2 regions of the Maritalea sp. YIW29 genome follow, and region 1 is predicted to be linked to the other one. Evidence: predicted binding sites of a transcription regulator. Region 1 holds the regulator's gene; the other holds the start of a gene.
What was found. Region 1 encodes PhoB, which activates phosphate uptake and scavenging genes when phosphate is short. Its sites were predicted from a motif close to TGTCATNNANCTGTCAT; they were not measured.
Positions count from the first base shown of each region.

Region 2: the regulator PhoB is predicted to act here: its motif matches at 1,617-1,633, upstream of AC2D8L_RS01315 (bifunctional 2',3'-cyclic-nucleotide 2'-phosphodiesterase/3'-nucleotidase).

Region 1 is NZ_JBXVVF010000003.1:51,055-54,473, forward strand. It holds gene pstA (phosphate ABC transporter permease PstA) at 1-104, shown strand, start outside; gene pstB (phosphate ABC transporter ATP-binding protein PstB) at 139-945, shown strand; gene phoU (phosphate signaling complex protein PhoU) at 969-1,673, shown strand; gene phoB (phosphate regulon transcriptional regulator PhoB) at 1,726-2,427, shown strand; gene AC2D8L_RS15760 (MarR family winged helix-turn-helix transcriptional regulator) at 2,638-3,099, opposite strand; gene AC2D8L_RS15765 (hexameric tyrosine-coordinated heme protein) at 3,195-3,419, shown strand.
Region 2 is NZ_JBXVVF010000001.1:262,772-266,190, forward strand. It holds gene AC2D8L_RS01315 (bifunctional 2',3'-cyclic-nucleotide 2'-phosphodiesterase/3'-nucleotidase) at 1-1,366, opposite strand, end outside; gene ypfJ (KPN_02809 family neutral zinc metallopeptidase) at 1,764-2,684, shown strand; gene AC2D8L_RS01325 (acyltransferase family protein) at 2,762-3,419, shown strand, end outside.

The DNA.
Region 1 (3,419 bases):
TCCAACAACGTACATCTGCAGCCATTATGGTGCTGCTCGCGTTTTTGATTGCCATGAACGCCATTGCAGTTGTGCTGCGTAAACGATTTGAGCGCCGCTGGTAGTCCCAGTGCTTGCTCTCAATATTAGAGGTTCGAAATGAGTGTAGCGACCGATATCTTGCAGCCAAATGTGCAAACGGGCGACGAGACCATCAAAATGAGCGGCAGAAAAGTCTGTGTTCACTATGCTGAAAAACAGGCGCTTTTTGACGTGGATTTGGACATTGTTGCCAATCAGGTGATCTCCCTAATCGGGCCATCTGGTTGCGGCAAGTCAACATTTTTGCGCTGCCTAAATCGCATGAATGACACGATCGATATTTGTAAAGTCTCCGGCCAGATCAATCTGGAGGGCCAAGATATTTATGACAAATCGATTGATGTGGTAGAGTTGCGGGCGCGGGTTGGAATGGTTTTTCAAAAACCAAACCCATTCCCGAAATCGATTTATGAAAACGTGGCCTATGGCCCGCGTATTCATGGCATGACCCGCTCAAAAGACGAGCTTGACGAATTAGTGACATCCTCACTTCGTCGCGCGGGTCTGTGGGAAGAAGTGAAAGACCGCCTTGATCAACCTGGCACTGGCCTTTCCGGTGGTCAGCAGCAGCGGCTTTGCATCGCGCGTGCAATCGCAACAAAGCCAGAGGTTCTATTGATGGACGAACCTTGTTCAGCGCTTGATCCAATCGCGACTGCGATTATCGAGGAGCTAATTGACGAGCTGCGTGAAAAATTTACAATCGTAATTGTGACCCACTCGATGCAGCAAGCAGCTCGGGTCAGTCAAAAAACAGCATTTTTCCACCTCGGTAAATTGATCGAGGAAGGCCCGACAGAGCAGATTTTTACAAATCCGCATCATAAGAAAACCCAAGATTATATTACGGGTCGGATCGGGTAATTTAACGGCGAAAGGGCAACAAAATGGCCAACGCATCGAACGAACATATTGTATCTTCCTACGAAGAAGAACTAACAGAACTGACCCGTGCAATCTCAGAAATGGGTGGCATGGTGGAAGTCGCGATTACCGACGCCACCCAAGCGCTGATCCGGGTCGACCATGACTTGGCGAAACAAACATCAAAGGGCGACCGCGCCGTTGATGACATGCAACGCTATATCGACGAGAAGGCGGTTTCAATGATCGCGCGTCGCCAGCCCATGGCCGCTGATTTGCGCCATATCGTATCTGCCATCCACGTTGCAACTGATTTAGAGCGTGTTGGGGACATTGCGAAAAACCTAGCGCGACGCGTCAAACATATCGACAGTCAACGCATTTCCAAGCAGCTTTATAGCGGCATTCGGCATATGTCAGATCTAACTTTGAGCCAGATTAAACTTTCAATCGATAGCTTTACGACACGTGACGCCGAGATTGCTTTGGATGTATGCCGCCGCGACGATGAAGTTGATGCACTATACGTCTCGCTGTTCCGTGAATTTTTGACCTACATGATGGAAGACCCGCGCAATATTACCGACTGCGCCCACCTTCTATTCTGCGCCAAAAATTTGGAGCGAGCTGGTGACCACGCGACCAACATTGCTGAGGCTGCCTATTATCTAAAAACAGGCGAGAACCTTTATTACGACGTTGAATCGGGCAAGGTGCAGCTAACCTAAAATCGCTGCCATCTTCCTTACATTCACTTCTATCTTAAATGGAATTTCCGTTATGGCTCCGTTCATTTTGATTGTCGAAGACGAGGCTGATCTTGCTGTTATGCTTCGCTATAATTTGGAAGCCGAAGGCTATCGCGTAGCTGCCGTTGAAAGTGGCGACGAGGCGACTTTGCAACTTCAAGAAGAGTTACCCGATTTAATCCTTTTGGATTGGATGTTGCCCGGATTGTCTGGCATTGAGCTTTGCCGACGTTGGCGCTCACGTGAAGAAACATCACGTGTGCCCATCATCATGATGACGGCCCGTGGTGAAGAAGAAGAGCGGGTTCGCGGCCTAGCAACAGGTGCCGACGATTATGTTGTAAAGCCATTTTCCGTGCCTGAACTTGTTGCCCGCGTCAAAGCGCACCTACGCCGCGCCAACCCAACCCTAATGGCCAACAGTTTAAAGTCTGGCGATATTGAACTCGACCGCGAAACCCACCGTGTGCGCCGATTGGGCAAAGAAGTTCACCTTGGTCCCACCGAATACCGCCTTCTGGAATATCTAATGCAAAGCCCGGGACGCGTTTATAGCCGCGAGCAATTGCTAGATGGCGTTTGGGGGCACGATGTCTATGTCGACGAGCGTACCGTCGACGTACATGTTGGACGTTTGCGCAAAGCGATCAATCGCGGAAAGTCAAAAGACCCCATCCGCACCGTTCGCGGTGCCGGCTATGCCTTCGACGAGAAATTCGCTTCGTCCGCATAAATTTTAGTTTCCACGGTCGCTTTATAGCAAAACCAATTAATGATTTTGGCAGCAAGTTAGAAGAGCGTATATTTGTAGCTAGACTTTGTGCCACCCGGTAACGCGATCTCTAGTTCCGACTTCGGAATTGACGCCATCGGGTCTTAAACACTTCAGTCGAAGTCACCAGGCAAGGGTGAAAATAGCAACGCCATCTGCCAATAGGTTGCGTCATTTGGCAGTGAATCGCCCAAGGCCAGCTTTAAGTTTCCCCAATACTTGGATTAGCCCCTCTAGTTCCACTTCTGAAAGTTTGGTGTCCTCAATCATACAGCTTGTGATTGAGGCACTTTTTCTTTTTAATTCCTTTCCGGCATTAGTAAGCGAAACGACAACTTGTCGTTCATCTTGCTTGTTGCGTATGCGGCTGATGTATCCTCGTTTTTCTAACCGTTTAAGAAGTGGCGTCAATGTGCTGGTTTCCATCGCGAGCGCTGACGCTATATCAGTCACGATTCTACCATCTTTTTCCCAAAGCAAAACGAGCGTAATATATTGTGGGTAGGTCAGATCCAAGGGCGCAAGGTGCTGCTTGTAAGACCGATTGACGACATGCCATGTGGAATAAATCGCATGACAAAACATATCATTTGCGCCTTTTGGGCGTTTTGGCTCGTTCACTAAAATGCTCATCGTAATTTACATCGTGTACGATATTATCGTTTGACAATCACTTTCAAGTATTATTTATATCGTGCGCGATATAAATATGGAAAGAGGAGCTAAACGTGAGCTGGTTATCATCACTAAAAACGAATACACCCGAAGAAGGTTATGAATTGGCGATCAAACTGTCACGGATGGCAGTCAAAAAAACACAACCCGACGACGACGCACGAAATCGCATGCGCCCAGATTATGCAAATAGCGCTGACAGTCTTACTCAGGTGTCTCTTGTCGTTGCTACAAATTTCCAAACAGTTTCAGCGGCCAACAACTATTGGCGTACCTAA
Region 2 (3,419 bases), on a different contig from region 1:
TTTTAATGGCCACAGGGCCAACAGGCACGTCGGTATAGTAATCTGGTCCGCCACGGCCGCCCGCTTTAAATGGTGCGGCAGCTGAAAGGATTGGCAAGCCTTCCCATTCGGTGCCACGCATCATTTGCTCAGTGTACCACATTTGAGCTTGAGACACGACTTGCACTGATGGATCGTCAGCGACTAGGGCGAAGTACGAATGCAATTTCGCATCGGTTTGTCCAACAGCAGTACGCACATATTTTAGCGTTTCATCATGAGTTGCTTGCACAGAGGCCAGAACAGCTTCGTTGCTTTCAACCAATGGGTTTACCTTGCGTTCAATCCGTTCGGAGATTGGACGGGCTTCAGATGTGTGGGAAATGATTTTCCACTCATTGCCGTCATGTTCGATCAACAGATCGATAAGGCCCATATGCGAACCCCAGAAGCCAGCCATAACAGCAGGTTTGCCTTGCAACGTGCCTTTTTCAGTATCAACACCTTCGATGCCGTCATACTGAGAACTTGGGAACACGTTATGGTGGTGGCCGGTGAAGACAACATCGATGCCTTCAACGCCTGCCAGGTGCAGCGACGCATTGCCCATCATTTCGGTTTGCGCTTCACCACTAATACCAGAGTGAGATAGCGCAACGATCAAATCAGCGCCTTGTTCCTTCATGAGAGGAACATAAGCTTCTGCTGTTTGAACAATGTCCCGAGTGGTGACTTTACCGTCCAAGTGTTGGAAATCCCAAACCATAATTTGTGGCGGTACAAAGCCGATAAAGCCAACCTTAATCGGGCGCTTATTGCCCGCGCCATCCACAATTTCTCTTTCAAGAATTTTGAAGGGTGGGAAGAGTGTTTTGTCTTTCGTTGGATCGGCACCCAACGTGGTTCCCATGACAACGTTTGCACTAACAAACGGGAATGTTGAGCCAGAAAGGGCTTTATCTAGAAAGCTTAGGCCATAATTGAACTCGTGGTTGCCAACTGTTGCGATGTCGTAGCCCAAAGTGTTCATGGCTGCAATCATCGGGTGTAAATCACCCTCTTTGAAACCGCGTTCATAGGCCACGTAATCGCCCATTGGGTTACCTTGAATAAGGTCACCATTGTCAACAAGCATTGAGTTGGTGGCTTCTGCGCGAACGTTATCAATTAGCTTCGCAGTCCGGGCCAGGCCCATCGTGTCGTTTGGGCGATCCGCATAATAATCATAAGGATGAATAGCAACGTGAATATCAGTTGTTTCCATCAAACGCAGATGAGCCTGAGAATTGCTGGCCATTGCCGCGAATGGGTGCATGGCAATCAAAGCACCCGCACTGGCCGAACCAGCCAAAAATGAGCGACGAGAAATAGAATTTAGAAGTGACATTGTGTCCTCCGCTAGGTGGTTTGAAATTTGTGCGGTTGAAGCGGCGCACTTATTGGTGGAGCGGATATTTCCGATGTTTCGTGTGCAATTATGTGCATTTCACCACCTATTGGCCGCCGCGTAGAGCGACGACAGAGGCAATGTGTCATAATTCGACCAAATGGTAAAATATTTTTTCTGCACATTGTTTGCACCTCGAGTTTGATGAGGAAGCAATAGGTGGAAATTGTTTCAGTTTGGCGGCGGGCGTGCGACAGTTTTGTGAAGAATTAAGTTGTGGAAAACGACCTGTTGGCGGCCCGAGAATTATGTGGAGTGGCCGAAAATTGCTGGTCCGATACTTAAATTTGCGGTTATCTGCAGTCGATTGAGATCGAAATGGGTGAGGAACGACGCAGTGAAGTGGCAAGGTCGCGATAGAAGTTCAAATATTGAAGACCGACGAGGAAGCCGTTCTCGCTCGTCTAGGCGATCTAGTGGCAACCGTGCGCGTATTCCTATGCCGCGCAGCCGTGCCGGCAAAGGTGGTGCCGGTAGTTTACTGATGATCATTGTGGTTGTTGTGATCTCGATGGCGTTGGGCATTAACCCTATGAGCCTGCTAGACGGCTCCATTTCCACGGGTGGCGGGAACACCTATCGGCCCTCCGACAATCGGCCGCTGCCAGATGCTGGAAACGATAAACTGTTTGATTTTGTTGCCGTTAATCTCAATGAGACTGAGAAACTGTGGTCCGAAGTATTTCGACAAAATGATCTTGAATATCGTGCTCCGACGCTTGTGGTATTCTCAAATTCTACAAGTTCACCTTGTGGCACAGCAAGCGCGCAAACTGGGCCATTTTATTGTCCTGGGGACCAAAAGATTTATCTCGATCTGAGCTTTTATGACCAACTACGTCGGCAATTTGGGGCAGGGGGTGATTTCGCTCAGGCCTACGTGCTGGCCCACGAAGTTGGCCACCATGTCCAGCAATTGACGGGCGTGCTGCCAGAATTCAACCAGAAGCGTCGCGGAATGAGCAAAGCTGAGGCCAATGCCTATTCTGTGCGTGTCGAATTGCAGGCCGATTGTTATGCTGGGGTCTGGGCGAGCTATGTTGGTGAGCAGAACCTACTAGAGCGCGGCGATATTGCTGAGGCATTGAACGCAGCCGAACAAATTGGTGATGACGCCATTCAGATGCGCAGCCAAGGGTTTGTGGTGCCGAAAAACTTCAACCACGGCACTTCTGCGCAGCGCCAAGATTGGTTCGAACGTGGTTACAAATCTGGCAATGTCGGGCAGTGCGACACGTTTAGCGTTGATCGGCTTTAATTAACCTAATTCGGCACGGAAGAATTTACTTCTGCAGCCTACACTTCACCAAGAAACGTCTTCGTGAGGTGAACGGCTTGTTTGATGCCGAAAAGAATGCAACGGCGGGTGGTAACTCCAGTGTGAGCGCGCCAATTGATCGCGATCTAACACTCGACATTTTTCGTGCGGTCGCCGTGCTGTTGGTCGTTCTTTTTCACTATACTGCCCGCTTGCCGCGTGAAGTTTTTGGTGCGACGCAAAGCAGTTTGCCTGAAGTGGGCTTTGGTGGCATAGGCGTCTATTTCTTCTTTATCATTTCCGGATTTTGCATTTTCTTTACGCTGGCGCGTGCGCCAACAATTTGGACGTTCTTCGCGAAACGGTTCTCCAGGATTTATCCGGCATTCGCCGCCGCTGCGATATTGATGTTTGCCATTGATCAAGTGTTTCCGTTGCCACTTTTGCCGGAATATAACTATCGTGATGTAGCACCGCAGCTTATGGATTTGCTGGGGAATTTGGCATTGCTAGGCGGCGTGTTTGAGTGGGTGAGCGGCTCGTTTTGGTCGATCACGGTTGAAGTGCAGTTCTATGTATTTATTGGGTTGTTGGCGCTGGTGATCAAGCAGGGCGAACAACTCGCGCGCGTGTTTGCGTATTGTTCAATATTGCTGGGTACCGTGTGGCTGATTGTTGAAGTGTTGAGTGGGCAGATCGCAGGTTTAGGCACAGTCGCGACAGTGCTTAAAAAGC